Regions from separate parts of the Nocardia sp. FBN12 genome, predicted to be linked through region 1. Evidence: riboswitches for the same ligand, from Rfam matches in the RefSeq annotation. Region 1 holds a riboswitch; each other region holds the start of a gene.
What was found. Region 1 has a riboswitch for cobalamin ahead of ACWZHB_RS05035 (FecCD family ABC transporter permease). Riboswitches for the same ligand answer to the same signal wherever they lie in the genome.

Region 1 (10,351 bases):
CCTGCCGCGGCTACCTCGACCAGGGCAACAACTTCCGTCGGAATCAGGGCTCATCCGACAGCGGCGGGCGTCTGCGCGAACTGACTGCGCGGTCGAGCGAGTCCGAAGTGGTCGCGCAGCGTGGTCCCGGTGTATTCGGTGCGGAACAGCCCGCGCTCCTGCAGGATCGGCACCACCGTTTCGGCGAAGACCTCGAGTCCACCGGGGTAGTACGGCGGCATCACGTTGAAGCCATCCGCCGCACCCTGTGTGAACCACTCCTCGATGGTGTCAGCCACCTGCTCGGGCGTTCCCGCGAACACCCGGTGCCCGCGCGCACCCGCCAGCCGGTGCAGTAGCCCTCGCAGCGTTGGCCGTTCCCGCTCGACGATCCCCGCGACGACCTGCAATCTGCTCTGCGCGTTGTCGGTGACATCGCCCGCCCCCGCGAACACTTCCACGGGTACCGGCTCGTCGAGCACGAGACCACGCAGCGAGGTTCCGGTGATCGATTCGAGCTGCTTGATTCCGTATGCCGGCACTGTCAGTTCGTTGAACTCGCGTTCCAGACGCAGTGCGGCGGCCTCGGTGCCGGCGATGAACGGGCTGATCCCCGGCAGGATCTTCACCTCGTCGGCGCTGCGTCCGAACTCGGCTGCCTTGGACTTGATATCGGCATAGAACGACTGCGCGTCCGAAAGTCGTTGGTGGGCGGTGAATATGGCCTCCGCGTACTTGCCGGCGAAGGCGCGCCCCTCGTTCGATGCGCCCGCCTGCACCAGCACGGGACGGCCCTGTGGTGTTCGGGCCGAGTTGAACGGTCCACGCACACTGAGATGTTCGCCGACGAAGTCGATCGGGTGGATCTTGTCCGGGTCGGCGTAGATACCGGCGGCACGATCGAGCACGATCGCGTCGTCCTCCCAGCTGTCCCACAGCCCGACCACAGCGTCGACGAATTCCCGTGCGCGGGCATAGCGTTCGGCGTGATCAGGGTGGCGTTCGAGTCCGAAATTCGCCGCGGCCAGATCGGTTCCGGTGGTGACGATGTTCCAGCCCGCACGTCCACCGGAGATGTGGTCGAGCGAGGAGAACAGCCGCGCCAGATTGTAAGGCTCGTAATAGGTGGTCGAGGCGGTCGCGATCAGGCCCAGATGTGTTGTCGCCGCGGCGATCGCGGTGAGCAGAGTGATCGGCTCGAGGCCGGGCGCGGCATTGTGCCGCACGTCGGTGCGCAGGGCGGGTCCGTCGGCGAAGAACACCGCGTCGAGCTTCGCCGCCTCCGCGGTCCGCCCGATCTCCTGGTAGTAGGCGACGTCGTAGATGCGGTCGGGCCTGCTGTCGGGATGCCGCCAGGCGGCCTCGTGGTGCCCGGACGGGTAGATGAACGCGTTGAGACTCAGTTGACGCGGTGCACTCATGACGCCTGCTTCACCTTCTCGAATTCTGTGGTGTCGACACCGAGTCCGGCCAGCAGCGTCTCGCGCAACCGCACGAACTCCGGGTGCGCGTGCCTGCGCGGGCGTGGGGTTTCGATCCGCTGATCGATCGTGATCCGGCCCTCGTCGAGAACCAGCACCCGATCGGCAAGCAACACAGCCTCGTCCACATCGTGGGTCACCAGCAGCACGGCGGGTCGATACCGCTCGCACAGCGCCTGCAACAGGGCATGCATCCGGATCCTGGTCAGCGCGTCGAGCGCGCCGAACGGCTCGTCGGCCAGCAGTAGTTCCGGTGCGCGCACCAGCGACCTGGCCAACGCCACCCGCTGCTGTTCACCTCCGGAAAGCTCACGCGGCCAAGCCTTCTCGCGCCCCGCCAGTCCCACTTCGGCCAGCGCCGACCGCCCCCGTTGCCCGGCATCACGCCCGGTCAACCCGAGCACCACATTGTCGAGCACCCGCGCCCACGGCAGCAGCCGCGAGTCCTGGAACACCACCGCGCGCTGCGCAGGCACCGTCAGCTCGCCCGAACCGGGTACCTCGGAATCGAGTTCGGCGAGCGCTCGCAGCAGCGTGCTCTTCCCGGAGCCGCTGCGCCCGAGCAACGCTACGAACTCACCGCGCCGGATCTCGATATCGATGCCGTTCAACACGATTCGCCTGCCGAAGCCGCGCGTCAGCGCGCGGGTACCTACGACGACCCGCTCGTCGGAGCTCAGTCGCCCAGTGTCTGTCGCCATGCCAGCACCTTTCGTTCCGTTGCCCGCACGGCGAGGTCGCCGAACAGTCCGAGTAGCCCGTAGATCACCAGGCCGACGACGATCACATCGATCTGCCCGTAGGTGCGCGCCTGCGTCATCAGGTAGCCGATGCCGCTGGTCGCGTTGACCTGTTCGACCACCACCAGCGCCAACCAGGAGATGGTCACCGCCAGCCGTAACCCCAGGAAGAAGCCGGGCAGCGACCCCGGCAGCGCGATCCGCCGCAGAAACCCCCACCGCGAAAGGCCCACCGTCTCAGCGAGTTCCACATAGCGCGCGTCCACGCTGCGCAGGTAGGCGTGGGTGTTGATGTAGATCGGGATGAGCACGCTGGTGGTGATCACGATCAGCTTCATCTGCTCGCCGATCCCGAACCAGACGATGAACAGCGGGATCAGCGCCAGCGTCGGGATCGCCCGCTTGATCTGCACCGGACCGTCGACTACCGCTTCGCCGATCCGGCTCAGCCCAGCGATCAGCGCGAGCACCACGCCGATCGCCACACCGAGGACCAGGCCGATCACGGCTCGCTGCAACGAGGTCAGCAGGTTGGACTGCAACCGGCCGTCGGCGATCAGGTCTGCGGCGGTCTGCGCGACCGTCCACGGTGCGGGCAGCGTCTCCGGGTCGATGGCGCCGATCGCGGAGCCGATCACCCAGGTGCCGATGAGCAGCGCCGGACCGAGGGCGAAACCGAACGGGATCGGTTTGCCTGGTCCCAGCCTGCGTCTGCCCCGCCCACGCGGCGCGAGCGCCTCGACCGGCACGGCGCTCGTCCTGATCCGGCGCAGGACGCCGACGTCGAGGGTGGCCATCAGCTCGCCGCCGGCGCGAACGCCGCCCCGCTGGCCGTGACGGCCTCGGTGACCGCGGCGTCGAAGCGCAGGTCGAACCCGTCGGCGGCCTTGATCTTCTTCGGCAGCTCACCCACGGCGTCGATCGCGTCGATGGTGGCCTGCTGCCGGGCGATCAGCTGCTGGTCCAGGTGCGGGAAGGTGTAGGTGCCCAGCGATTCGACGATCCGCTCGGCGTCGTCGGCACTGACCTTCTGGCTCTCGATGTAGTACCGGCTCGCCCATTCCTCGCGATGAGTGTTGGTCCACTGCCAGGCCCGCACGAACGCACCGACCAGGGCGCGAGTCGCGGCGGCCTTCGCCGGATCCTGGACCACCGCCCGGCGCGCGTACACGTACGCGAGGCCGCTGTAGATGCCCGTGGTCTCCGAATCCGGGATCAGCGAGGCGCCCTGGGTGCGCAGGAACCGGGTCACGTTGGGTTCGATCAGCGGCGCCACATCGACCTGACCGGTGCGCACCGCGTCGGGGAACTCGGCCAGCTGCAGCCGGACCAGTTCCACCTCGGTGGGCTTCAGACCCGCCTTGGTGAGCGCCTTCAGCACCGACGCCTGCTGGGCGGTGCCCTCGGCGTACGCGATCTTCCTGCCCTTCAGATCCGCGAGCTTCGCGATCGAACGTCCGGGTGCGACAGCGAGTTTCATCGCCTGCGGGTTGGTTTGATAGGAGCCGATGATCGGTACGTCCTGGCCCGCGGCCAGCGCGTGGATCGGCGGAACATCACCCACCTGACCCACATCGGCCGCGCCCGCCCGGAACGCCTCGAGGATGGCCGGGCCACCGACGAAGTTCGCGAACTCGATCTTGAACGGCAGCTTGTCCAGCTCACCGGACAGCCGCAGCGCCGATTGCAGGCGTTCCTGCTGATCGGCGACGACGAGCGTGGTCCCCGGCGGCACCTCGGTCGGTAGCGGTTCGTCGGGGGTACCGACCGGCGCGTCATTGCCCTGCGCGCAGCCGGTGAGGCCGAGCGTCGCAACGGTTGCCACCGCGAGGAGTGCGGCGGTGGCGCGGCCACGCAGGCCGGTTCGAGAGGTATTCGGTCGGTACATACACCGAATTCAAGCAACCGCGCCCGCCGCCGAACACCTTTAGCTTTCCGGTGATTCGAAGGGCCGGATTCGTTCACCCGTACCCACCCAGCCACGTGGCACCGCGTGCCGCGTACAGTCGCGTTGTCCTCCCCGGCGGGTGCGGGAATCCGGTGTAATTCCGGGACGGTCGCGCCACTGTGATCGCCTCACGGCGAAAGTCAGACCTCCCTCGCCGGGACACCCTCTGAAAGGGCCGCGCCTTGCCTGTGGAGAATTCGCGATGATCCGTGCTCGGATCTCGCTCGCGTTACCCCTGCTCGGGGCCCTGTTACTGGTGGCCATGATCGGCGCGACCGGCTTCGGTGCGGAGATCGTGCCCGTCGCCGCGGTCCTCGACACCCTCACCGCCCGGCTCAGCGGCACGACACCCACCGACCTCGGCATCGACACCATCGTCTGGCAGCTCCGAGTGCCACGCACCCTGCTGGCAGCGGTCGTCGGTGCCGGGCTGGCGCTGGCCGGCGCGGCGATGCAGACATTGGTGCGCAACCCGCTGGCGGATCCGTTCCTGCTCGGTGTCTCCTCCGGTGCGGGAGTCGGCGCGGCCGCCGTCATCACCTCCGGCCTGTTCGCCGGTGCGGGCATCTGGGCACTGTCGGGCGGTGCGCTGCTCGGCGCGCTCGGCGCCGCGACCCTGGTATTCCTGATCGCGTTCGCCCAGGGCGGTCTCACACCGTTGCGGCTAATTCTCACCGGCACTGTGCTCGGTTCGGCGTTCGCCGGGTTCAGCAGCTTCCTGGTGTTTCGCAGCACCGATCCCGCGGCGGCCGAGTCGGTGCTGTTCTGGCTGCTCGGCAGTCTCGCCGGTGCTGATTGGACGACTCTGGCCCTGCCGTTCACGGTCGTGGTGGCGTGCGGCGCGATCCTGATGGCGATGGCGGGCTGGCTGGACGCGCTCACCCTCGGCGCGGATACCGCGTCGTCGGTCGGAGTTCCGGTGCGGCACCTACGCATCGGCCTGTTCGTGCTGCTCGCGGTGCTCGTCGGGGTGCTCGTCGCGGTGTCGGGCGGCATCGGTTTCGTCGGGCTGGTCGTCCCGCACGCCGCGCGGATGATCGTCGGCCCACGCCACCGCGACCTGCTGCCCACCTGCGCGCTCGGCGGTGCGTTGTTCCTGGTCGTCGCCGATGCCGCCACCCGAGTACTGGTGCGCCCCACCGAGATACCCGTCGGCGTCCTCACCGGCCTCATCGGCGCACCCATCTTCCTCTTGCTGATGGGCCGACGCCGCTACCAATTCGGCACGTCATGAGCCGCTATCAGCGGGTCTTCAGCCGACGAGCAACGAGCCCCGACAACGCACCACACGCTCTCGCACAGCACGAAACCACCTACGACCTCGGCAGGCCTTCGCCTGGCGGCGTTGCGGCCGGCAGCGATTCGCGAGCCGAGGAGGCGGGCTCGCTCGATTCGCGCGGCCGGGCCGAAGGGTCGCGCACGGCGGAGGGAGCAGGCGAAATGCGAGCCGCCGCGCTCACCTGCGCGATCGGGCGGCGGAATATCGTTGTCGGCGCTGATTTTTCGATCAAGTCCGGCGAGACCGTCGGCATCGTCGGGCCCAACGGCAGCGGCAAGTCGACGTTGTTGCGGGTGCTGGCCGGTGTCAACAGACCGGCACACGGCCAGGTGCTCGTGGACGGCCAGGACCTGCACGCTCTCCGGCCCCGGCACCGTGCCGCGACGGTGGCGTTGGTGTCGCAGGACGAGAGTCCGCCCGCCGACATGCTCGTCGGCGAAGTGGTCGCCCTCGGGTTGACGCCCTACCTGCCGCCGTGGGGTCTGGGCGCCCCGCGCGAACAGCGACGGGTGGCACAGGCTCTGGGATCGGTCGATATGCCCGGTTTCGCGGGCCGACAGGTGCAGCACCTGTCGGGCGGCGAGCGGCAACGGGTACTACTCGCCCGGGCCCTGCTCCAAGACACCCCCGTCCTGCTCCTCGACGAACCGACGAACCACCTCGACGTCACCCATCAGCTGGAGCTGCTCGCCCTGATGCGAAACCTGAACCGCACCGTCGTCGCGGCCCTGCACGATCTGTCACTGGCCGATCGCTACTGCGATCGGATCATCGTGCTGCACAACGGTTCCACCCGACCACCCGCACCACCGGGCGAGGCGCTGACCCCCGATGTCGTCGCCCAGGTCTTCGGTGTCGATGCCGCGCGCGTCCAGCATCCGACGACCGGCGAACACCACCTGCTGATCACCCCGCGAGAGGCGCGATGATGAACAACCACGGCCGAATCCTGGCCACCACTGCCATGGCCGCCATTCTGACGGCCTGCACCGGCACCGCCACGCAGTCCGCCACGACGGTCCCGATCAGCAACTGCGGCAAGCAATCCCAGTTTCCCGCCCCCGCGCAGCGCCTGTTCGTCAATGACGGGAATCTCGTCTCGATGGTGCTCGCCCTCGGTGCGCAGGACCAGGTCGCCGCGGTCTCGAGCATTCAGCGCGACGCCGATACGCTGCGCGCGCACTACGGCGCCGACATCGTCGACGGCCTGAAATCTGTTGCACCCGAATACCCCTCACGCGAGACCGTGCTCGCCCAACGCCCGGACGTCATGGTCGCCGGCTGGAGCTACGGCTACGACGAGGCGAGCAACCTGACCCCAGCGGCGCTGCAGAAAGACGGCATCGCCGCCTATGTCCTCACCGAGAGCTGTCGTCAACTCGACGGCGCGGCCGCACGCGGCACCGTCGAGCCGTGGACCGCGTTGCGCACCGACCTCACCGACCTCGGCACGATCACCGGACACCCCGACCGCGCCGCCGAGGTCACCGCCGACCTCGACCGCAGGCTCGCCGCCCTGACCGCCGCACCGAAGCCGGCGAAACCCCCGACCGTGTTCCTGTTCGACAGCGGCACCGACACCATCTTCTCCAGCGGAAGATTCGGTGCGCCGCAGGCGATCCTCGAAGCCGCGGGTGCCCGCAACATCCTCGATGATGTCGACGACACCTGGACCAAGGTCTCCTGGGAGCGTCTCGCGGCCGCGGACCCGGACGCGATCATGTTCGTCGACTACCCCGGCCAGAGTTACGCGCAGAAGGTCGACCTGCTGCGTGCCAAGCCGGGCATCAACGGTCTACGCGCGGTCCGCGACAGCCGGTTCTTCAACCTGCCCTACGCGCTGTGGACCAGCGGACCGCTCAATATCGATGCGGCAGAACAGATCCGCAAGCAGCTCGAAACGTGGAATCTGGTCCCCGGCTCGCAGATCACGCCCCGCGCCGACGACGCCGTACGTTGAAACCCTCGGTGCGGGCAGTGCGCTGACCAGCGCGATCAGCGCACCGGCGGCACTCAGCCGATGGTCCCCCGCTCGGCGAGCGCCACCAGTTTCGTGAGCGCCAGCTGCCAGCCGATCTCGTTCTCGACGGGACCGAGCCCGGCCGGTACCCCTTCATGCAGTACCTCGAGGTGCGTGCCGCCGTCAGCGTCGGTCAGAGTGAAGGTGACGGTCTGGGCCCCGGTCATGTCCGGCTTCTCCGTGACGAATTCCAGCACCTCGACCACCTGCTCATCCGCGATCAACGAGCGAAATGTCCCGAAATAGGCATCGTGCTGCTGCCGGACAGTCCCCGCGTCGTGCTGCCCCGTGTCGGTGGGATCGTCGTAGGTGAGGGTGATCGAGAACGATCCGCCCTCCACCGGCTCGAAGCGATGTACCTCGACAGCTATCCCGTCGGGCATCATCCAGGCAGCCACCGCGTCGCCGTCCACCAGTAGCTGGTAGACGGCCGAACGAGGAGCGTTGATCTGCGTACCGATCCTGGTCGTCGCCATGACTTTCACGATAGCCGCCCGGCCGATGCCGACCGGTCAACCACCGGAGCTACGCGCCAATGTCTGCAGAGGGTCGGTCAGCACATCGGCGAACGCCAGCTCAGCGGCCCCGATCAGCGGCGCGTCGTCAGCCAGCGCCGAGGTCCGTAGCCGGACCCGTTCGCGCACCGCGAGCAGTCCGTTCACGGCCAGCCTGCTCCGGACCTGGGCGGCGGAGCCCAGATAGATCTCGCGCAGCACGCCACCGAACACGACCATTGTCGGGTTGAAGATGTTGACCAGGTTGGCCACCCCGTAGCCGAGCCAGTCACCGACCTGGTGCAGCGCGTCGCGGGCGGTCGCGTCACCGCGGCTCGCCGCGTCCACGATCGCCTCGACCGCGGCCCGACCGGTGAGGTCAGCACGTCCCGCCGCGGCGATCAACGCCAGCTCGCCCGCCTCGGCTTCGAGGCAACCGCGCGAACCGCATCGGCACGCCCGCCCACCCGGGTTGACGATCATGTGCCCGACCTCACCGCCGTAGCCGCCCTCACCGCCGAGCAACTCGCCACCCATGATGACGCCACCACCGATGCCGACTTCACCGTGCAGGTAGATCAGATCCGACACCCCCACCCCGACACCGCGCTCGCGCTCGGCGACCGCACCCAGGTTGGCGTTGTTGCCGACGACGACCCGAACCCCCAGCCGCTGCGACAGTTTCGCGCCGACCGGCACATCCACCCAGCCGATGTTCGGCCCGTACCGCACGACACCGTCGCCCTCGCGCACCATCCCGCAGAACGCGAGACCGACACCCACGCAGACACTGTCGTGCGCCGCCGTGCCGATCATCGTCTCCGCCATCACGGCGAGCGATTCGATCACTTCATCGGGATCGAATGCCGTACTGTCGCGCGGAGTTTCGCGCTGGTCGAGAATCACACCGCCCAGACCGACCCGCGCCACCGCGAGCCGGTCCGCACCGACATCCAACGCGAGCACATACACCCGCTCCGACTCCGGCCGCACCACCAGCGACGGCCGTCCGGCCTTGCCGGTCTGGCGTGGCAGTTCCTCACTCACCAGCCCGGCAGCGGCGAGGTCGGCGGTCAGCGCCAGAATGGTGCTGCGGTTCAGGCCCATTCGCTCGGCCAGCTCCGCCCGCGAGACCGGGCCACTCAGATGGACGTGGCGCAGCAGCACGGCGAGATTGCGTGTTCGGATCTCGTCCGGGGCGGGTGCAGCCCTCATTCGGCCCAGCCTTCCCGGTCGATGGTCAACTTCCTGGCAGCGAACGCTTGCGGGACAGCGCGTCCACCCCCGCCGCGAGCAGCAGAACGAATCCTGTCACAACGAATTTCGTGCCCGCGCTGTAGCCCATCAGCCCCATCCCGTTGTTGATCACCGCGACCACCGCCGCACCGAGCACCGCGTCCAGCATCCGGCCGCGACCACCGAACAGGCTGGTGCCACCGATCACCGCCGCACCGACCGCGGTGAGCAGCACGTCGGAACCACCGGTGTTCGGATCGACCGAGTTGGCCCGCGAGGCCGCGATCAACCCGCCGACGGCGGCCATGGTCGAGCACAGCACGAAGGCACTGATCTTGATCCGATCGACCGGAATGCCCGCGCGCCGAGCCGCTTCCACGCTCCCACCGACCGCGTAGACATGCCTACCGAACGAGGTGCGATCGAGCACGAACGTCCACAGCAACAACAGCGCGATGATGATCGGCACCACGATCGGCATGCCCTGCAGCGAGTTGACCTCCGGGTTGCGACTGCGCTCGTCATTGAGCACCAGCACCGCGATCCCCGCGACGAGCGCGACAGTCGCTATCCGCAACGCGACCACCGGTGCCGTCTCGCCGGTCAGCCCGAGGGTGGTGCGCGCCCGCAACTTTCGGTACTGCACGAACGAGAACCCGGCGAGCAGCACCAGATACATCACCCAGCCGAGCAGTGGCGGCACGTTCTTGTTCGCGATCGCCAGGATCGTCTCGTCGTGGATGGAGATATTGCGGCCGTTGTCCATGATCTTCAGCGCCACACCCTGCAGCGCCAGGAACGCGGCCAATGTCACCACGAACGACGGGACCCCGACCTTCACCACGATCGCCCCGATAGTCAGCCCGATCACCACGCCGGCGAGCAGTGACACGAGAACCGCTGCGTACCAGGGCCATCCCTTGTCGGTGAGCAACACCGCGAGTACCGCGGCACACACACCACTGGTGAAGCCGGCCGACAGGTCGATCTCACCGAGCAGCAGCACGAAGATCAAACCCATCGCGATCACCGCGATGGCGGCGCCCTGGGTGAGCAGGTTCGCGATATTGCCCTGCGTCATGAACACCGGTCGTGCGATCCAGAACACGACCGACAGCACGACCAGCGCGATGACCGAGGGCAATGCACCCATATTGCCGCTGCGAACCCGCGC
Region 2 (10,351 bases), 1.3 Mb from region 1:
GATCACCGTGCAGTCCAGACCGAACACCTCGGAAACCAGCTCTGGACGCACGATCTGGGCAGGTGGACCCTGGGCGATGACCCGCCCGTCCTTCATGGTGACGATGTGATCGGCATAGCGAGCGGCCAGGTTCAGGTCGTGCAGCACCGCGATGATGGTGCGCGGCAACAGGTTCCGCAGCACGTCGAGGATGTCGAGCTGATGGGCGAGGTCGAGGAAGGTGGTCGGTTCGTCGAGCAACATCACCTCCGGGTCCTGCGCGATCGCCAGCGCGATCCACACCCGCTGCTTCTGCCCGCCGGACAGCTGATCCATGGTCCGATCGATGAGGTCGGCGGTATCGGTGGCCACCAATGCCTTTCGGACCGCGGCCGCATCGTCGGCGGACCACTGACGGAACCAGCGTTGATGCGGATGCCGACCGCGTCCGATGAGTTCGCCTACCGTGATACCGTCCGGCGCCACGGGTTGCTGGGGCAACATGCCGAGTCGACGCGCCACCGTGCGGGCCGGTTGAGGCGCGATATCGGCACCGTCGAGCAGCACCGCGCCCGCGGTCGGTGCGATCAGCCTGGCCAGGCCGCGCAGCAGAGTCGATTTCCCGCAGCCGTTGCGACCGACGACGACAGTGATCTGGCCGACGGGAAAATCGATGGTGGCCTCGGAAACGATCACGGTGTCGCCGTAGGCGAGTGTGAGTCCGTCGGTGGTGAGATGTGCGGTCATCCAGCGTGTCCGATTCGGGTTGAGCGGGCAAGGAGATAGATCAGTACGGGTGCGCCGAGGACCGCGGTCACAACCCCGACGGGCAGTTCCGCTGGAAACAGTCGCCTGGCAGCGAGGTCGGCGGCCACAACCAGCAGGGCACCCGTGGCGGCTGCGGGTGCGAGTCCGGCACCACGTTCGGCCAGCAGGCGTCGCACGATCTGCGGCGCCACCAGCGCGACGAAAGCGATGGGCCCGGCCGCGGCCGTCGCCGCGGCGGCCGCCGCGGAGGCGAGGACGATCAGCGTGGTGCGGTGCGGCCCACGTCGTCCGGCCAGCGAATTCGCGAGTTCGTCGCCCAGTTCGAGCAGTGGCAGCGAACGCGCGACAACGACCAGCGGCGGGAAGACAACGCCCAGTGCCGCGGCGGCGAACCAGACGTGCAGCCAGTCGCGGTTGGCCAAGCTGCCGGTGAGCCACATGGCCGCCGTATGCGCCTGGTAGATGTTTGCCCTGGTCAGGATGAACGCGATCGCCGACGACAACATGGCCGTCACCCCGATCCCGACGAGCACGAGGCGGTAACCGTCGAGCCCGTCCTTGGTCGCCACCAGCACGATCAACGCCATCGCCACGAACGCACCGGCCAGCGCGCCGCCGACCAGCGCGAGACCGGAGCCGCCGAGCAGCACGCTCACCGTCAGCGCCCCCAGCGAGGCACCGGTATTGATGCCGATGATCTCGGGGCTCACCAGCGGATTCGTCGCGATCCGCTGGAGGATGGCACCGGACACGGCGAAGGCCGCCCCGGCACCCAGTCCGGTGAGCACGCGCGGCAGCCGATCGGCTACGACCACGTCGTATTCGATGAGCGTGCCGCCACCACCCAGTACTCGCGCCACATCGCCGAGGGTGAGCGAATAGTGGCCGATGGTGAGCGACCAAGCCGCCACTGCCACCGCGGCCGTCGCGATCAGCACGGTCAGCAACGCCGAGCGGCGTTGCACCCGGACGACAACGCGCCGACCGGGTGTGCGCAGCAGCACAGTGCCGCTTGGCAGCACTCCGCGTTCGGTGAGCGTCATAGGGTCGCCACCTTCCGATTGCGTACGAGGTAGAGGAAGAACGGCGCGCCGGCGAACGCGGTGACGATGCCGACCTGAATCTCCTGCGGCCGCGCGAGAACACGCCCCCCGATATCGGCGAGCAGCAGCAACGTGGGGCCGAGTACGGCGCACCAGAGCAGAATCCACCGGTAGTCGGATCCGCAGAAGGCGCGGGCGATGTGCGGGATCACCAGGCCGATGAAGGCGATCGGCCCGGCGATCGCGACGGCCGACCCCGCGAGCAGCACCACGCTCGACGCACCGATGGCACGCACCGCGACCATGCGCGTGCCGAGGGTGCGCGCCAGGTCGTCGCCGATGGCGATGGCGTTCAGCGGTCGTGCCACCACGAATGTCAGCATCGCCCCGACTGCGATGAACGGCACTATCGCCCAGACGGATTCGAGATCGGCGCGCGTCAGCGACCCCACTACCCAGAATCGGAAGTTGTCGAACGTGGTCCGGTCGAGCAAAGTGATCGCGGTGGTGATCGACCCGCACAGCGCGGTGAACGCCGCACCGGCCAGCGCCAGCTTCACCGGAGTCGCGCCACCGAATCCCATCGACCCGAGCACGTAGACGAAGGCCGCCGCGACAGCCGCGCCGAGAAAAGCGAACCAGACGAACCCCGACTGCGCGGTCACGCCAAGTGTGCCCATACCGACCACGATCGCCAGCGAAGCACCCGCGTTGATGCCGAGCAGTCCCGGTCCGGCGAGCGGGTTGCGGGTCAGCCCCTGCATCACGGCTCCGGCCAGGGCGAGCGCGATCCCCGCGAGCAGACCGGCGACAGTTCTCGGCAGCCGGATGTAGCGCACGACCCGGTCGGTATCGGTGCCGCGGAAGTCGGTGAACGCCGCGACCGCCTGGTCGAGGGTGAGCGGATGCGAACCGATCAGGATGGATGCGACACAGACAGCGGCCAGCCCGGCACCGGCCAGGATCAGGCCGGTGCCGCGCGTGGTGCGGGTCATCGCCGGAACAGATCGGGGTGGATCAGTTCGGCGACCAGTTCGGTCGCATGCGCGATTCGTACGCCCGCGGCCCGATCCGCGAACAGGAACGGGTGCACCGCGCCTGCGCGGACGGCGGTCAGGTTCGCGAAGGCCGGGTTGCCCACGATTCTGTCGACTTGCGGCTGACCGTCGGCCCTGGTGTAGGTCGACTTGCAGCACTGACTGGTCAGGATGATGTCGGGGTCGCGGGCGATGAGCTCTTCAGCGCCGATCTGCACGTTGCGACGCTCGGTGAGGTCGGCGAAAGCGTTGACGCCGCCTGCTGCCTCGATGATCTGGGTGACGAAGTCGATCCCGCCCGCCGCGGTGTAGGACCCGTCGTCCTTGGGCGTGACGACCGCGACCCGCGGCCGCGCGGAGTTCTCCACCTTCGAGCGAACCACCGCGATCCGTGAACTCAGTTGGGTCACTACGTCTTCGGCGCGATCGGAGACGCCCCAGAGCGCGCCGAGATCGCGCAGGTCCGCGTATACGTTGTCGAACCGCACGGTCTTGGGATCTATCGCTTCGTCGGCGAGTCCGTCCGAGCTCGGGCACAGCGGGCTCAGCACCCAGGTCCGAACACCCAGTTCCTGCAGGCTGGCGCGGGTGCCCACACTGTTCTGCGCGGACTTCGCGAACACGCCGTTGAACCCGGACAGCACGAAATCAGGGTTCTGGGTGAGCAGTTCGTCGCGACTCGGCAGTTTCTCGACGTAGGCCGACTTCGCCTGCGCGTCTTGGTACTCGGGTAGCACCGTGGCATCCAGGAATGCCGTGCCCACCAGCCGATCGGTGACGCCGAGCGCGTGCGCGATCTCGATGGAAGGCTGATACGCCGCGTAGATCCGTTGTGGTGGGCGGTCGACAGTGATGTCGATGCCGCAGTTCGCGCGGGTAACGGCGTTCGCACCGCCGACTTCCTGGCTGGGTTGCGCGACACAACCGGTGACAACGATCGCGCACGCGATCAGCGCGCCCGTACGCAGGCGTGCGAAAACAGAGGGGGTCAAGATAACGGCCTTCCAGGTCCTCGTGGAATCGGTAGTGCGTAGCCGTGGCCGGTCTCCTGGCTGACGGGATAGTGCGCGGCGGATCTACCTTCCCAGGGCACAGGTGCCCCAGTGGTCCCGGATATGTTCATCCGGATCGATCCGCTACTCCCGATCACAGTGGCGAGGGCCGCACCGGTTTCTAACCGGTTTCCCGAACACCACGGCACGCCGACCCTACCAAGCCCAGGTCGCCGGTATGGTCGGCGCCCGCCCACCACTGAGACCGAGGTTTCTCGATGGCATGACGGCCCACTGGTCGTCACGGCGCCTCATCACGCAGTGCTCTCTGCGCGTCCCGACGAGTCTTGACGTCGGCGACTAGCCCCGCAGCGCGCTCACTGAGACCGGCAGCCCCGGATCGGTCGCGACGGTCAGTGCGGCGGGTTGCGCGCCCGCCCCGATCACGTGGGCGCCGAGTGCCGCGATCATGACGCCATTGTCGGTACACAGCCGCGGCTTCGGCACACGAAGCGTTAAACCCGCTGCGGCACAGCGCTCTTCGGCGAGCGATCGGATCCGCGTGTTGGCGGTGGCGCCACCGCCGAGGACGATTGTGTCTACGCCGACATCGGCGGCCGCACGCACGGCCTTCATCGTCAGCACATCGGCAACCGCCTCCTGGAAGGACGCGGCGATATCGGGAATGGGCAGCTGGTCGGGGGTGATGCCCTGGCGCTGGGCGGCCTCGACGTAGCGGGCGACCGCGGTCTTGAGGCCGGAGAAGGAGAAGTCGTAGCGCGCGTCACGGGGCCCGGTCATGCCGCGCGGGAACGCGATCGCGCGGGCGTCGCCGTCGGCGGCTGCCGCGTCGAGGGCGGGCCCGCCGGGGTAGCCGAGGCCGAGCAGTCGGGCGACCTTGTCGAAAGCTTCGCCGGCGGCATCGTCGACAGTGCTGCCGAGTTCGGTGATCGGCTCACCCAGGTCGGTGACCTGCAGCAGATGTGTATGCCCACCGGAGACCAGCAGCGCCACCGCGGGCGGCATCGGGCCGTGCTCGAGCGTGTCGACCGCGACGTGCCCGCCGAGGTGGTTGAGCGCGTAGAACGGCACATCCCACGCCGCCGCGTACGCCTTTGCCGCAGCGACGCCCACCAGCAGCGCACCGGCCAACCCCGGCCCGATGGTCACGGCGAGCGCGTCGGGCTTGCTGATCCCCGCCGTCGCCAGCGCCCTTCGCATCGCGGGCACGATCGCCTCGAGATGCGCACGCGAGGCGATCTCGGGAACCACCCCACCGAACCGCGCGTGCTGATCGACGCTCGAGGCCACCTCATCGGCCAGCAACTCGACCGAACCGTCGGCATGCCTGCGCACGATGCCGACTCCCGTTTCGTCGCACGAGCTCTCGATCCCCATGACGATCACGACAGCACCTCGTCCTGCCGCCCACGCGCGGCCCATTCATCGGCCGCGGCGGTCAGTTCCGGGCGCCGCATCGTGTACGCGTCCGCCCCGCTGGGGTGGTAATAGTTCTTGCGCAGCCCGATGATGTGAAATCCGTGCTTGGCATACATCGCGATGGCGGGCGCGTTGTCGGTACGCACCTCGAGGAACACCGGCCCCCCGCGTTCGGCCGCCGTGGCCAGCAGCGCTTCGAGCAGCAACGTCCCGATGCCGCCCCGGTGGCATTCCGGGTCGACGCCGATGGTGTGCACCTCGGCCTCGGGATGGGCGTCGTCACCGAGCAGCGCGATGCCCGCGTAGCCGACCATCGTCCCGTCGGCGGTGCGCGCGGTGATGTAGCGGTTGTGCCCACCGGCCAATTCGGACCGGAACGACACCGCCTGCCACGGGTCGTCCTCGGGAAACAGCAGGTGCTCTAGTTCGACGCAGCGGTCGATATCGGGCAGCGCCATGGGAGCGATCTGGTACTCGGTCACGGCACTCACGCCCCGGTCCGGTCGAGGGTGCGGAAGCTCTTCTCCACCGCATCGGGCCTACGCAGATACAACGGCACCAGCGCCTCCGGCACGTCCCCGGCCAGCAGCGCGGGCGCGGCGACGGTGACCAGCCCGGCAGGCGAGGGCGTCTCACTCGGCAGCACCGGCAGATCGAAGTAATCCACGTGCGCGGCCGACCCGGCGACCGCCGCGGCCTCACCGACCGGCACGTCGACAGCCTTGTTCACCTCGGGACCGGCGACCCGCGCCCCGTTCAGATACTTGGCCCAGTACACCTCGCGCCTGCGCGCATCGGTGACCACCAGCAGTTCGCCGGGGTCGCGCTGCTCACCGACGGTGTCGGCGGCGATCGCGTCCAGGCTGCACACCCCGTACACGGGTAACCCGAGGGCGTCGCCGAAGGCGGCGGCGGTGGCCATCCCGACGCGCAGTCCGGTGAACGGCCCCGGTCCGAGCCCGACGACGACCGCGTCGAGCTCGCCGCGACTCACCCCCGCCTCGGCCAGACATTCCAGGATCTGCGGGGTGAGGACCTCGGCGTGCGCGCGGGCGTCGACCTTCACGCGGGCGGCGAGCGTCGCCACGGCGGGCCGGGTGCCGGGTTCGCCGGCAGGTGACAGGTGCACCAATCCCGCTGTAACGGCGGGTGTCGCGGTGTCGACTGCTAGTACGAGCATGATTGTCTCAACAATACCGGGTGGTTTCGCCGCTCGGCGCGCACCGGTGCGCGGGTGATCGCGCGTTATTCGATCCATTCCCAGATCGCCGTGCGCACATCGGATTCCGGCTCCCGGGCGAGTTGCACGTGCAGATGACGGTCGGCGAGGTGTTCGACCACCCCCTTGCCCCATTCCACGACGACGACCGCGTGGTGCAGGTCGGTGTCGAGGTCGAGGGCGTCGAGTTCGTCGAGATCGCCGGCGAGGCGATAGGCGTCGACATGAACCATCGCCACCCCGGGCGTGCCGTCCGGCCGCACCCCGGCCTTGTGCGCTCGCGCGATGATGAACGTCGGCGAGCTGACCCGGCCCGCGACACCGAGACCAGCGGCGATACCCCTGGTCAGCGCCGTTTTTCCGGCCCCGAGCGGACCGTCGAGCACGACCAGGTCGCCCGGTCGCAGGGTGGCAGCCAGCTCGCGACCGAACGCTTCGGTGTCCTCGACGGTCTCCAGGACGCGTTGTTCAGCCACCGACGGCCTCCTCGCCACGCGCAGTGATCCCCGCGCGCGCCAGCAGCCGGTCGAGTGCGGCCAGGCTCACCTCTGGGAACTGCAGATGCGGCATGTGCGCCGCCTCACGCACCCGGACCAGTTCGCTGCTCGCCAGCGCGGCCGCCAGTGCGCGGGAGTTCCGGAACGGGATCACCACGTCGTGCGCGCCGCCGAGAATCAGCACCGGCGTTTCGCCGAGGACCGCCAGCGCGGCCGATTCATCATGCAGCTCAATCGCTTTCAGGAATTTCTCGATGGTGCCGACCGGCGTGCGGTCGATCATCATGGTGGTGAATCGCGACAATGTGGGACTTACCTGCCCGTGGAACGAGCTGACGTGCAGGATCGGCGTCACCACCTGCTTGCTCGCGCTGCGGCTGAACTGCACCAGCGCCGGCGCCGTCCGCACCGCCAGCCGGAAGCCGTCGACCGCGGGATGGCGAATCAATTGCGAGATCCCGGTCGCGGTCACCTCCGCGGCCGCCGTGCTGAACAGGCCGACCGCGCGTACCCGCGCCGCGAACAGCTCGGGGAACTGCGCGGCCGCCGCGAGCACCGCCATCCCGCCGAGCGAATGCCCCACCAGCACCACCGGCCCCGTGGGCGCGCACTCCCGGATGACGGTGGCGAGGTCGCGGCCGAGCTGGGCGACCGTGCAGCTGCTGGTACTCGGCGTGCCGGAACGCCCGTGCCCGCGCAGATCGAAGAACACCATCCGGATCCGCGAACCCCACTGCCGCGCGAGATCACGGCGCTGGAAGTGGAAGGACTCCATGCTGTTGCAGAATCCGTGCACGAAAACGACCGTGAACTCGGCGGAGTCGTCGCCGACGGTACGGGTGGCCAGCGACACACCGTCGTCGGCGAGCACCATGCCCGGATCGTCGGTGTCGATCAGAGCGAAGTTCTCGTCGCGATATTCGTCGCGTTCGGCGGGCCACATCACGCGCGCGCCGATCTGGCGCAGGGTGTGGGCGATGGCGAGTCCCGCGAGCAGCCCCGCGGTCGCGATGCCGCTACGGCGGATCACCGTGCGCCGGGTCATCGGCCGGTGCCCACGTAGCGGCGGACCACGCGACCACGCGGCGCGCAGACGACCTCGTAGTCGATGGTGTCCAGCGCCCGCGCCCAGTCGAGCGCGTGTGGCTGTCCCGCGCCGCCACCGAACAGCACCGCACGGTCGCCTTCCCGCACGCCACCCGCGTTGTCGCCGAGGTCAACCATGAACTGGTCCATGCACACCCGCCCGACATTACGGTGTCGCGCCCCGCCCAACCACACCTCGAAACGACCACTGAGCGACCGGAATACACCGTCGGCATACCCCGCCGGTACCAGCGCGATCGTGGTGTCGCGCGGGGCGGTCCACCGATGCCCGTACGACACACCCTCCCCCGCCGCCACCTTCTTCACCAGCGCGACCTCCGCCTGGAACGTCATCGCAGGCTTCAGACCGAACTGACCGAGTTCCGGGATGGGCGAGTGCCCGTACACCGAGATGCCGGGGCGAACCATGTCGAAATGCAGATCCGGCCTGGTCAGTGTGGCCGCCGAATTCGACAGATGCACTAGTTCGGGTTCGAGGCCGTGCTCCTTGGCCGACGCGATCGCTTCGACGAACCGTTCCCGCTGGCGGTCCAGCATCGGATGGCCCGGCTCGTCTGCGTGCGCGAGGTGGGAGAAGATCGCCCGAAACCGCACCACCTGCCCGTCGACAAGCCCGCGCAAGGCCTGCAGGACCTGCGGATACTCCGTTACCGACACCCCATTGCGATTGAGCCCGGTATCCACCTTCAGCGTCACCGTCGCGGTCTGCCCCACCGCCACCGCCGCCCGCTCCACCGCCCGCAACTGCGCCAGCGAAGACACCCCGATCTCGAGATCCCCCGCGACAGCCGCCGCGTAATCGGCATCAACGGTATTGAGCCAGCAGAGAATCGGCGCGGTGATCCCCGCCGCCCGCAGCGCCAGCCCCTCCCCGACAGTCGTCACCCCCAGCTCGCGAGCCCCCGCCCCCAACGCGGCCCGGGCCACCTCAACAGCCCCATGGTTGTACCCGTCAGCCTTGACCACCACCATCACAGCAGCGCCTTGCGCGTACTCCCGCAACACCCGCACGTTATGAGCAATGGCGTCCAAGTCGACGACCGTCTCCACTTGCGCATTCACACCCCCGATCGTGCCAGGGTCACGAGAATTCACGCGACCTGGGGCGCATCGCCGGGACTACCACCCCTGCGCTGCGCTCCCACCCATCTCCCGCAACACCCGCACAGCCTCCCGAACATGACCGAGCAGAGGCGTCGCGGAAATGGGCGCCCCGGCATCCTGGCCCTCATGAGCAGCGAGATTCGCCGCCAAAGCATGCACCCGAGCCCCCGCGGCAGCAGCCCACCCCGGTTCACGCCCCGCAGCGAGCAACGCCCCGACAATCCCCGACAACACATCCCCCGAACCCGGCGTAGCAGCCCAATCCCCGCCCGCGTCGTTGACGAACGTCGCCTCCCCCGGAGCCGCGACAACCGTCGCCCGCCCCTTGAGCAACACCGTCACCTGCCATTCCTGCGCCAACCTGCGCACCGCCGCCACCCGGTCCGCCCCCGGAGCCGCACCGGTGAGCCGCGCGAATTCGCCGGCATGCGGAGTGAGCACCGTCGGCGCCGAACGCTCGCGAACCAACGCCGGTTCCCCGGCGAGAATCGTCAACCCATCGGCATCGACAAGCACCGGCAGCTCGGTGGCCAACACCTCGGCCAACCGGTCCCGAGCTCCCGCATCAGTTCCACCGCCCGGCCCGAAAACCCAGGCCTGCACCCGCCCGGTCTCCGAAATCGACGAACTGGCGACAACTTCGGGAAACCTCGCCGACACCTCGGCATCGGACCCCACATACCGAACCATCCCCGACGTAGCCGCCACCGCTCCCCCCGCGCACAACACCCCCGCCCCTGGATACTTCGCACTCCCAGCACAAACCCCCAGCACCCCCTGGCTGTATTTATCGTCAGCGGGCCCCGGAACAGGCCACCCAGCCCCCACCGCGCCCGGATCGAGCTGCACCAACCCAGCCTCCGGAAGCCGTAACCCGATCGGCACCAACACAATCCGCCCACACCGCGGCACAGCCAACGCATGCACCGGCTTATGGGCCCCGAACGCAACCGTCACCTCCGCCGTCACCGCGGGCCCGTCCACCGCCCCGGTATCAGGATCGACCCCACTCGGCAGATCAACCGCGATGATCGGAACATCGACGCCCGCAACCATTTCCGCAGCAAAAGACCGCAACGCCCCCCGCCCGGAGATCCCCACGATCCCATCGACCACCAGGTCGACAGAGTCGAGCCGATCGACCACCCGCCCCCCAGCCGCCCGC
Region 3 (10,351 bases), 3.2 Mb from region 1:
CCGCCTGCAGTTGCAGGTCGAGTTCCACCTCGGCGTCGGCCGGGATGGCGATCAGGTCGAGACCCAGCCGCTCGTGGTCGGTGACAGTGCGACGCAGCTCCCGCATGGTTCCCGGCCGGCGGCCGAGATTGCGGACGTCCAGCACGAAACCCGCCTCCGACACAGGACCATTGGTCTTGCGTGGACGCGTGGGCGAACCGGAACCGGCGGACATCACTGACTCACTAACCTTTGAGGGGATGATGGGCAACCACTCAACAGTACGGCAGGACCCCGTCGGAACTCAAAACGCGCGGTGCGATCAGCGGCGGTGGTCGGCAGCGTATTCGGGGTATTCGGCACCGGGCCCGCTGCGCATCTGCTGGCGACCGCGGGTGATCGAGCGCCGGGTGGTGTTGAGCGTCTCTTCCATCGACGCGAGCCGGTTGCCGAAATCGGCCATCTGCTCGTCGACGTAGTCGTCGCATTCGGTGCGCACCCGGTCGGACTCGGCCTGCGCCTCGTCGATCAGGCGGGCGGATTCGGCGTGCGCGACCCGCACCACCTCGGTCTGCGCGACCAGGCGGGCCTGTTCGGCCTTGCCGTCGGCGACCGAGCGCTCATAGGAGGCCTTGCCCGCTTCGATGGCGCGGTCGGCGTCGATCTGGGCGCGGCCGGTGAGCTCGTCGTATTCGGCGTTGCCGTCGGCGACGACCTGGTCGGCCTCGGCCTGGGCCGAGGTGACGAGGCGGTCGGCGTGGGCGGTGGCCTCGGCGACCATCCGATCGGCGTGATCCTTGGCGTCGGCGAGGATGCGATCGGCCTCGGCGCGCGCGGAGTCGATGGTGGTGCGCGCCTGCTCGTTGGCCGTGGTGACCGTCGTCTCGGCGCCGCTGCGGGCATCGCCGACGATCTTGTCGCGGTGATCGAGGACGTCCTGGGCGTCGTCGAGTTCGCCGGGTAGCGCGTCGCGGACATCGTCGAGGAGTTCGAGGACATCGCCGCGCGGCACGATGCAACTGCGCGTCGGCGGGATGCCGCGCGCCTCTTCGACGATGGCGACCAGTTCGTCGAGTGCTTCGAATACGCGATACATGCTCACTACCCTCCTGCTTCGATCCCGGCGAAACCACTACCGCCGACGCCCAGTGTGCCCTTCTGGGGCGCGTGAGCCGAATGTCGTCGCGGTGTGTCGCGACAGTGTCCAAGATCGCACAGATATCAAGTGGAGTGCGGCCCTCCACTTCGGCTACCATCGGTAAGCACGACAACGCCGTCCGCCGGGAAGCACCGCAGCTCATCCGCTGTTGTACTCACTCGACAGCGACGGTCGTCCACGGAGCGGAGCAGCGTTTGTTCGAGGCTGTTCCACTCGAGCGTCTGTTCATTGGGATCGGAGTCGAACATGACCCTCCTGGAAACCCCTAGGAGTCCGGTGTCGCACGTCGCGGGCATGTTCACTCCCTGGACCGGCCCGTTTCCCGCGGTGGCACCGAGCGAAGTCGCACCCACGCTGCGCCCGCAGTTCGAGGGCGCGCTCACCTACCTGCGCGGCGATCGGGCCCTTCCCCAGCTCTTCCGGTTCGCCCTTGTCGGCGGATCCAGCAATATCGCCTATGTGCTGCTGTTCTTCGCGATGCACAGCGTCGGCCCGCTGATCGCCAACGTGGCCGGGTCGGTGGTCAGTACGGTCATCGCCAACGAATTCCACCGTCAGCTCACCTTCCACGCCACCGACCGGGTCACCTGGTTCACGGCGCAGTGGGAAGGCGGCGGAATCGCGTTGATCGGTCTCGCGATCACCACCGCGGGTTTGGCCGGACTGGATTTCTGGGCGCCCGGTCTGGGCGACATCACCCAAGCCCTGACGGTCCTCGCCATCACCGCCGCGGTCGGCGGCATGCGCTTCCTTGCGCTGAGAGGCTTGTTCCGCCTCCCGGTCCCCGCGACATCCAGCCAGGGCTAGCCGGCCGGGACTCGCGTCGGCGGCCGGCGGTTGGGCGTTCGGCCCAGTCGGCTCCGGTCCGGTGCGCTAACCCTGTTCTGACGAGATCAGCTCTTGCGTTCCGCGATCCGGTCGAGGAGGCGCTTGTGGACGGCCGGCGGGAGCATGTCGCTCACGTCGCCACCCAGGGCCGCTACTTCCTTGACCAGGGAGCTGGACAGGAAGCTCAGGGACGGGTTGGTGGCGATGAAGAAGGTGTCCACGCCGGCCAGTTTGTGGTTCATCTGGGCCATTTGGAGTTCGTAGCCGAAATCGCCCGCGTCGCGCAGGCCCTTGACGATCGCGGTGACGCCTTCCTGCTTGGCGAAGTCCACCGTGAGCCCCTGCCAGGAGGCGACGCGCACGTTCGGCAAGTGCGAGACCGATTCGCGCAGCAGGTCCATGCGCTCCTCGACGGTGAACATGCCCTGCTTCTTGGGGTTCACATTGACGGTGATGATCACCTCGTCGAACTGCGCGGCCGCGCGAGCGAACACGTCGAGGTGACCGTTGGTGACCGGGTCGAAGGAGCCGGGGCACAGTGCTGCAGCCATAGGTCAGACGCTAGCACCGTACTCGGCCAGCTCGACTCTGGTCTCCCCGTATTTACGGGTCTTCAAGGCCACATAGCCTGTGGGCCAGGCGATTTCGGGTGAACGACTCGATCGTTCGACTACCACCAGCGCCTCGGGGGCGAGCCAGCCGTTGCTCGCCAACGCGGTGAGGTCGGCGATCACGTCTTCGGTGCTCACGTCGTAGGGCGGGTCCGAGAACACCACGTCGTATGCCCTCGGCGCGGTCTGTTTCAGCACCGAGGAAACGCTGCCGAGCCGCAATTCGGCACCGGGCAACCCGAGCTCGGCGATATTGGCGCGTACGACCTCGCCCGCCTTGCGGTCGGACTCGATGAGCAGCGCCTGCTCGGCGCCGCGTGAGAGCGCTTCCAAGCCCAGCGCACCCGAGCCCGCGTACAGGTCGAGGACCAGCGTCCCGTCCAGATCGAGGCGGGCATCGATCGCGCTGAACAGGGCTTCGCGCACCCGATCGGAGGTGGGCCTGGTGCCTGCGGGCGGCACCTTCAAGCGCCGCCCGCCTGCCACACCCGCGACGATGCGCGTCATTCCGACTCGCGTGCGACCAGTTCCACCAGCAGGTCGCCGCCCTCGACCTGGGCCACCTTGGTGGTCGCGATCCGGCCGACCACGCCACCGCGCGGCGCGGTGATGGCCGCTTCCATCTTCATCGCCTCGATCGTGCCGACAGTGTCACCGGCGTGGATCTCGTCGCCCTCCGACACCGCAAGGGTCACCACACCGGCGAACGGCGCCGCGATATGCCCTGCGTTGTTCTTGTCGGCCTTCTCCGCCGCGGGCACCTCGGAGGCGACGGAGCGGTCACGCACCGCGACCGGGCGCAACTGCCCGTTCATGATGCACATCACCGTGCGCATGCCCTTCTCGTCGGGCTCGGAGATCGCCTCGAGGCCGATGAGCAGCGTGACGCCCTTCTCCAGCTGCACGCGGTGTTCTTCGCCGCGACGCAGGCCGTAGAAGAACTGGTTCTCCGACAGCCCGGTGGTGTCGCCGTACTTCTCGCGGTGGGTGTTGAATTCGGCGGTCGGGCCGGGGAACAGCAGCCGGTTCAGCGTGGCGCGACGCTCGTCGGACGAGCCGTCGAGCAACTTCTGATCCGCCGGGCTCAACGGGGTCTCGGGCTTGGGCTCGTTGCGCCCGGCCAGCGCCTTGCTACGGAACGGCTCGGGCCAGCCGCCCGCAGGGGTGCCGAGTTCACCGCGCAGGAAGCCGATCACCGAATCCGGGATGTCGTAGCGGCCCGGATCGGCGGCGAAGTCCTCGATGTCGACACCGGTGCCGACCAGCGCGAGCGCGAGGTCACCGACGACCTTCGACGACGGAGTCACCTTGATCAGGCGACCGAGCAGCCGGTCGGCGGCCGCGTACTTGGCCTCGACCTCTTCGAACCGGTCGCCCAGGCCGAGCGCGATCGCCTGCTGACGCAGGTTCGACAGCTGACCACCCGGGATCTCGTGGGTGTACACACGACCGGTCGGCGCGGGCAGGCCCGACTCGAACGGCGCGTAGACCTTGCGCAGCGCCTCCCAGTACGGCTCGAGGTCGCACACGTTGCGCAGGTTCAGGCCGGTGTCGTGTTCGGTGTGCGCGGTAGCGGCCACGATCGCCGACAGCGCGGGCTGTGAGGTGGTACCCGCCATGGCCGCGGACGCGCCGTCGACCGCGTCGGCCCCGGCCTGCCAGGCCGCCAGGTAGGTGGCCAGCTGACCACCGGGGGTGTCGTGGGTGTGCACGTGCACCGGCAGATCGAAGTTACTGCGCAGTGCGGTCACGAGTTTCGCGGCCGCGGGGGCGCGCAGCAGGCCGGCCATGTCCTTGATCGCGAGCACGTGCGCGCCCGCGTCGACGATCTGTTCGGCCAGCTTCAGGTAGTAGTCGAGGGTGTAGAGCTGTTCGTTCGGGTCGAGCAGGTCACCGGTGTAGCTGAGCGCGACTTCGGCTACGGCGGTACCGGTTTCGCGGACCGCGTCGATCGCCGGGCGCATCTGGTCGACGTTGTTGAGCGCGTCGAAGATGCGGAAGATATCGATACCGGTGGTGGCGGCCTCGGAAACGAACGCGCGCGTGACCTGTTCGGGGTAGGGCGTGTAGCCGACGGTGTTGCGACCGCGCAGCAGCATCTGCAGGCAGATGTTCGGCACGGCTTCGCGCAAGGCGGCCAAGCGTTCCCACGGGTCCTCGTGCAGGAACCGCAGTGCCACATCGTAAGTCGCGCCGCCCCAAGCTTCGATCGAGAGCAGTTCGGGGGTCAGCCGCGCGACGTGCCCGGCCACACCGAGCAGACCGTTGGTGCGCACACGGGTCGCCAGCAGCGACTGGTGCGCGTCACGGAAGGTGGTGTCGGTGACGCCGAGCGCCTTCTGCTCGCGCAGCGCCTTCGCGAAACCCTCCGGCCCGAGAGCGAGCAGACGCTGACGCGAACCGTCCGGCGGCGGCAGCGTCAGGTCGACGGCGGGCAGCTTGTCGTAGGGGTACACCGTGGTCGGACGGTCACCGTTGGGCTTGTTGACGGTGACGTCGGCCAGATAGGTCAGGATCTTGGTGCCACGGTCGGCCGACCCACGCGAGGTGAGCAACTCGGGACGCTCGTCGATGAACGAGGTGGTCACCCGGCCCGCCTGGAAATCGGGGTCGTCGAGCACCGACAGCAGGAACGGGATGTTCGTCGTCACGCCACGGATCCGGAATTCGGCCAGCGCGCGGCGGGCGCGCGCGGCGGCGGCGGGCAGGTCGCGTCCACGGCAGGTGAGCTTGACCAGCATCGAGTCGAAGTAGGCGCCGATCTCCGCGCCCAGGTTCGCCCCACCGTCGAGACGGATACCCGCGCCGCCCGGGGTGCGGTAGGCGGTGATGCGGCCGGTGTCGGGGCGGAACCCGTTGGCCGGGTCCTCGGTGGTGATGCGGCACTGCAGCGCGGCACCGCGAATCTGCACCGTCTCCTGACTCAGGCCGAGGTCAGCGAGGGATTCACCCGCCGCGATGCGCAGCTGCGACTGCACCAGGTCGACATCGGTGATCTCCTCGGTGACCGTGTGCTCCACCTGGATACGCGGGTTCATCTCGATGAACACGTGGTTGCCGCGCTCGTCGAGCAGGAACTCCACGGTGCCCGCGTTGATGTAGCCGATCTGGCGAGCGAACGCCACCGCGTCGGCGCAGATCCGTTCGCGCAGTTCCGGTGACAGGTTCGGGGCGGGCGCGAGCTCGATCACCTTCTGGTGGCGACGCTGCAGCGAACAGTCCCGCTCGAACAGGTGCATGACATTGCCGTGCTGGTCGGCCAGGATCTGCACCTCGATGTGGCGCGGGTTCACCACCGCCTGCTCGAGGAACACCGTCGGATCACCGAACGCCGACTCCGCTTCGCGCGAGGCCGCTTCGATCGACTCACGCAACTGCTCGGGCGCGGCGACCCGGCGCATGCCACGACCACCACCACCGGCGACGGCCTTGACGAAGATCGGGTATTCGAGTTCGGCCGAGGCGGTGAGCAATTCGTCGATATCGGCCGACGGCTCGCTGGACTTCAGCGTCGGCAGCCCGGCCGCCTTGGCCGCGGCGATGGCCGTGGCCTTGTTGCCGGCCATCTCGAGGATCTGGGCGGTGGGTCCGATGAAGGTGATGCCCGCGGCGGCACAGGCCGCGGCGAGGTCGGGGTTCTCCGACAGGAAACCGTACCCGGGGTAGATCGCGTCCGCGCCCGCGCTCTTGGCGGCCTCGATGATCGCCTCGATCGACAGATACGCGCGAACCGGGTGACCCTCTTCGCCGATCTGATAGGACTCGGCCGCCTTCAGGCGATGCACGGAATTGCGATCCTCGTACGGGAACACCGCGACCGTTCCGATGCCGAGTTCGTAGGCCGCGCGGAAGGCACGGATAGCGATCTCACCACGATTTGCGACCAAGACTTTCGAGAACATTGGCCTACGGTACCCGGACCCGACCGGCGGCCGGACACGCAAGGTGGCTTCGCAGCAATCTTCACACCGCACACCCGCCCACCTGCGAAGTTGCGTTCATCAGGCCGTCACATCTCACCGCGGAAAGCGGCGTGCGGTGCGCCGCGCACGGTCGGTGCGCAACCGCAGGTCACAGCACTGATCGTGGCGCCTCGGCGCACCGCGTGCCCGCCGAGGGCCTATGCTGGGTGACGCAGCTGGTTCGCCTGCGCGGTGGAAGAGTCGGAGCCCCGACCTCCCGCACAGGCGTCGAATCCGAGTGCGATTCAATTCGCGCCGGGTGAGAGGGAACCCGGTGAGAATCCGGGACTGTCCCGCAGCGGTGAGCGGGAACGACCGCCGTCATCAGCACTGGGCCGCACGCCTGGGAAGCGACGGCCAGTAGGTCGGTCGATCACACGACCGGTGCCCGCGAGTCCGAAGACCTGCCGACTGTGCCGGATACGCCGTATCCGGCGGCCACCGCCTCGTGGATCGGGCGCGCGGACCACCGAAATGCCGGCCTGTCGTGTTCACGACCGGTTCCGGCGGTGTGGCGCGTACCCGCGAAAAGGCGACGGCTCCCCCTGCACGACACTGGAGAATCTCCGTGACTGTTACGCACACCCCGTTCACCGCAACGGTTCTCGGCCTACCGCGCGTCGGCCCGAACCGGGAACTCAAGCGCGCCACCGAGTCCTACTGGGCGGGCCGCGCCGACGCCGCGCACCTGCATTCGGTGGGTCGTCGGCTCCGTCGCGACCAACTCACCGAACTAGCTGCGGCCGGACTGGATTCGGTGCCGGTGGGCACCTTCTCCTACTACGACCAGATGCTCGATGCGGCCGAACTGCTCGGTGCCCTGCCTGCGCGCGTCGCCGGGATCGCCGACCCGCTCGACCGGTATTTCGCGGCCGCGCGCGGCACCGGCACGGTCGCTCCGCTGGAGATGACCAAGTGGTTCGACACCAATTACCACTACCTGGTACCCGAAATCGACGCGACGACCACCTTTTCCCTGCACCCGGGCAAGCTGCTGACCGAACTCGACGAGGCGATCGAGCTGGGCCTGCCCGCGCGGCCGGTAGTGATCGGTCCGATCACCTTCCTGAAGCTGGCCAAGGCCGCCGCCGGGACCGCGCTGGAGCGGCTACCCGAACTGCTGCCGCTGTATCTGGACCTGCTGGCCCAGCTGGCGGACGCGGGCGCGCGGTGGGTGCAGCTCGATGAGCCGGTGCTGGTCACCGACCTCAGCGACGCAGAGCTCGCCCTGGTCGGCCAGACCTACAGCGCGCTGTCGGCCGCGCCGCACCGGCCCGCGATCCTGGTCGCCACCTACTTCGGGCACCCCGATGCCGCCCTGGCGGTGCTGGCCGAGACCGAGATCGAAGGTGTCGCTCTCGATTTCACCGCGGGCACCGAGGTCTCGGCGGTCGCCGCGCTGCCCGCCCTGGCTCGCAAACTGGTGGTGGCGGGTGTGGTCGACGGGCGCAACATCTGGCGCGCCGACCCCGACGCGGCCCTGGGCACCCTGGGCACCCTGCTCGGCAGCGCCGGCTCGGTGGCCGTGTCGAGTTCGTGCTCGCTGCTGCATGTGCCGTATTCGCTGGCCTCGGAGACCGGGCTCGACGAGCGGCTGCGCTCGTGGCTGGCCTTCGGCACCGAGAAGGTCGGCGAGGTGCGCGTCCTGGCGACCGCCCTCACCGCGGGCGTCGACGCCGTCGCCGACGAGCTGGCCGCGGCCCGCGCCGCCGCCGACTCACGCCGCACCGACCCGCGCCTGCACAACGCCCAGGTCCGCGACCGATCGGCCGCGCTCGACGAGAACGATCTGGCTCGTTCCCCGGCCGACGAGCGGCGCGCACTGCAGCGCGATCACCTCGACCTGCCGGTGCTGCCGACCACCACCATCGGCTCCTACCCGCAGACCTCGACCATCCGGCTGGCCCGCGCGGCACTGCGCAAGGGCGAGATCGACCAGGCCGAGTACGTGCGGCGGATGCGGGCCGAGATCGCCGACGTGATCGCCCTGCAGGAGACGCTCGGCCTCGACGTGCTGGTGCACGGCGAACCGGAACGCAACGACATGGTGCAGTACTTCGCCGAACTGCTCGACGGTTTCGCCGTCACCGAGGCGGGCTGGGTGCAGTCCTACGGCACCCGCTGCGTGCGCCCGCCGATCCTGTTCGGCGACGTCACCCGGCCCGAACCGATGACGCTGTCGTGGATCGGCTACGCCCAGTCGCTGACCACCAAGCCGGTCAAGGGCATGCTCACCGGCCCCGTGACCATCCTGGCGTGGTCGTTCGTCCGTGACGACCAGCCGCTGGGCGACTCGGCCCGCCAGGTCGCGCTCGCCATCCGGGACGAGACCGTCGACCTGGAAGCCCAGGGCGCGCGGATCATCCAGGTCGACGAGCCCGCCCTGCGCGAGCTGCTGCCGCTGCGGGCGGCCGAACAGCCCGCTTACCTGCGGTGGTCGGTGGACGCGTTCCGCCTCGCCACCGCGGGCGTCGCCGACACCACCCAGGTGCACACGCACCTGTGCTACTCGGAGTTCGGCGAGGTCATCTCGGCGATCGCGGGCCTTGACGCCGATGTCACCTCGATCGAGGCGGCCCGCTCGCACATGGAGGTCCTCGACGATCTGAACGCGGCCGGTTTCGCGCTCGGCGTCGGGCCGGGTGTCTACGACATCCACTCGCCGCGGGTGCCGTCGGTCGAGGAGATCACCCGCTCGCTGTCGGCCGCGTTGAAAGCGGTTCCCGCCGAGCGCCTCTGGGTGAACCCCGACTGCGGCCTCAAAACCCGCGGCCCGGTGGAGGTCGAAGCGGCACTGCGCAACCTGGTGGCAGCCGCGGCGACCCTGCGCTGACCTGACCACTGCCCCGGCGGTCTTCGCGTCCGTTCGGGGCAGTGTGTGCCGGGAGGGGGTCGGGCGAACTCCCGACTGCGATTTGCCCGATAGGAGTTCGCTATCTCTACCGAAACAGCTGGAACAGGCGTATTTTCGGGAGCGGCGTCCAGCGGAAGGTGACGGCAGCGAATTTCCCCGATGTGCCCGGCACACCGGGGAGCCGGTGTGCCCGACCAGCGCACTCTTCGCACGTTACGCACGAGTAGTGTCGCGTAAAATCCCTTGCAGCACTGGACATCTCCGCGAGTATTCACGTCTTTCAGCGAATATTGCGAACAAGTCGCGTTAGGATCTTCGTCGTGCGGAAGATGTACGCGGGGGCCAGGCTACGAAGGCTGCGCGAAGAACGGCGGATGACCCAGGCAGCGCTAGCGAAGTCGCTTGACCTCTCACCCAGCTATCTCAATCAGCTAGAGCGGGATCAGCGGCCGCTCACCATTCCTGTTCTGCTGAAACTCAACTCGACCTTCGACCTCGACGTGCAGTTCTTCGCCGCCGACTCCGACGCGCGGCTGGTCTCGGACCTGCACGAGGTGCTGGTGGAGGCCGCGGGCGGCGGCGACACCGCACCGATCACCGAGGTCGAGGAACTGGCCACCAGGCTGCCCGAGGTGGCGCGCATCGTGATCGCGATGCACCGACGGCTGCGCGCGGCGACCGACCAGCTGGACCTGTTGTCCTCGCGCGTCGACACGCCAACCGGCGCGCCGGGCGCACCGATGCCCTACGAGGACGTGCGCGACTTCTTCTACGACCACCGCAACCACATCGCGACCCTCGACCACGCCGCCGAGCAGCTGTTCGAGGAATCCGGTCTGAGCATCGGCTCGCTGGATCGTCAGCTGGCCAGGATCGCCGAGGAACGCGCGGGCGTCACGGTGCTGGTGCGCGGCGACGGCGCCGACCCGGCCATCCCGAAACGCCACTACGACCCCGA

Region 2: another riboswitch for cobalamin. It lies ahead of ACWZHB_RS33180 (ABC transporter substrate-binding protein); the one in region 1 lies ahead of ACWZHB_RS05035 (FecCD family ABC transporter permease).
Region 3: another riboswitch for cobalamin. It lies ahead of metE (5-methyltetrahydropteroyltriglutamate--homocysteine S-methyltransferase); the one in region 1 lies ahead of ACWZHB_RS05035 (FecCD family ABC transporter permease).

Annotation. Positions count from the first base shown of each region.
Region 1 covers NZ_CM132926.1:1,004,045-1,014,395, reverse strand. Annotated here, with positions in the region: gene ACWZHB_RS05055 (LLM class flavin-dependent oxidoreductase) at 51-1,400, opposite strand; gene ACWZHB_RS05050 (ABC transporter ATP-binding protein) at 1,397-2,161, opposite strand; gene ACWZHB_RS05045 (ABC transporter permease) at 2,137-2,997, opposite strand; gene ACWZHB_RS05040 (ABC transporter substrate-binding protein) at 2,997-4,088, opposite strand; cobalamin riboswitch at 4,187-4,333, shown strand; gene ACWZHB_RS05035 (FecCD family ABC transporter permease) at 4,351-5,382, shown strand; partial or broken gene ACWZHB_RS05030 (ABC transporter ATP-binding protein) at 5,649-6,356, shown strand; gene ACWZHB_RS05025 (ABC transporter substrate-binding protein) at 6,356-7,387, shown strand; gene ACWZHB_RS05020 (SRPBCC domain-containing protein) at 7,441-7,923, opposite strand; gene ACWZHB_RS05015 (ROK family protein) at 7,960-9,156, opposite strand; gene ACWZHB_RS05010 (sugar ABC transporter permease) at 9,182-10,351, opposite strand, start outside.
Region 2 covers NZ_CM132926.1:7,059,325-7,069,675, reverse strand. Annotated here, with positions in the region: gene ACWZHB_RS33195 (ABC transporter ATP-binding protein) at 1-726, opposite strand, end outside; gene ACWZHB_RS33190 (FecCD family ABC transporter permease) at 723-1,790, opposite strand; gene ACWZHB_RS33185 (FecCD family ABC transporter permease) at 1,787-2,785, opposite strand; gene ACWZHB_RS33180 (ABC transporter substrate-binding protein) at 2,782-3,819, opposite strand; cobalamin riboswitch at 3,849-4,038, opposite strand; gene tsaD (tRNA (adenosine(37)-N6)-threonylcarbamoyltransferase complex transferase subunit TsaD) at 4,180-5,226, opposite strand; gene rimI (ribosomal protein S18-alanine N-acetyltransferase) at 5,223-5,717, opposite strand; gene tsaB (tRNA (adenosine(37)-N6)-threonylcarbamoyltransferase complex dimerization subunit type 1 TsaB) at 5,747-6,439, opposite strand; gene tsaE (tRNA (adenosine(37)-N6)-threonylcarbamoyltransferase complex ATPase subunit type 1 TsaE) at 6,505-6,954, opposite strand; gene ACWZHB_RS33155 (alpha/beta fold hydrolase) at 6,947-8,020, opposite strand; gene alr (alanine racemase) at 8,017-9,144, opposite strand; gene ACWZHB_RS33145 (NAD(P)H-hydrate dehydratase) at 9,202-10,351, opposite strand, start outside.
Region 3 covers NZ_CM132926.1:4,170,133-4,180,483, forward strand. Annotated here, with positions in the region: gene ACWZHB_RS19870 (YceD family protein) at 1-214, opposite strand, end outside; gene ACWZHB_RS19875 (DivIVA domain-containing protein) at 302-1,075, opposite strand; gene ACWZHB_RS19880 (GtrA family protein) at 1,385-1,945, shown strand; gene coaD (pantetheine-phosphate adenylyltransferase) at 2,032-2,517, opposite strand; gene rsmD (16S rRNA (guanine(966)-N(2))-methyltransferase RsmD) at 2,521-3,084, opposite strand; gene ACWZHB_RS19895 (pyruvate carboxylase) at 3,081-6,479, opposite strand; cobalamin riboswitch at 6,773-6,965, shown strand; gene metE (5-methyltetrahydropteroyltriglutamate--homocysteine S-methyltransferase) at 7,102-9,372, shown strand; gene ACWZHB_RS19905 (short-chain fatty acyl-CoA regulator family protein) at 9,714-10,351, shown strand, end outside.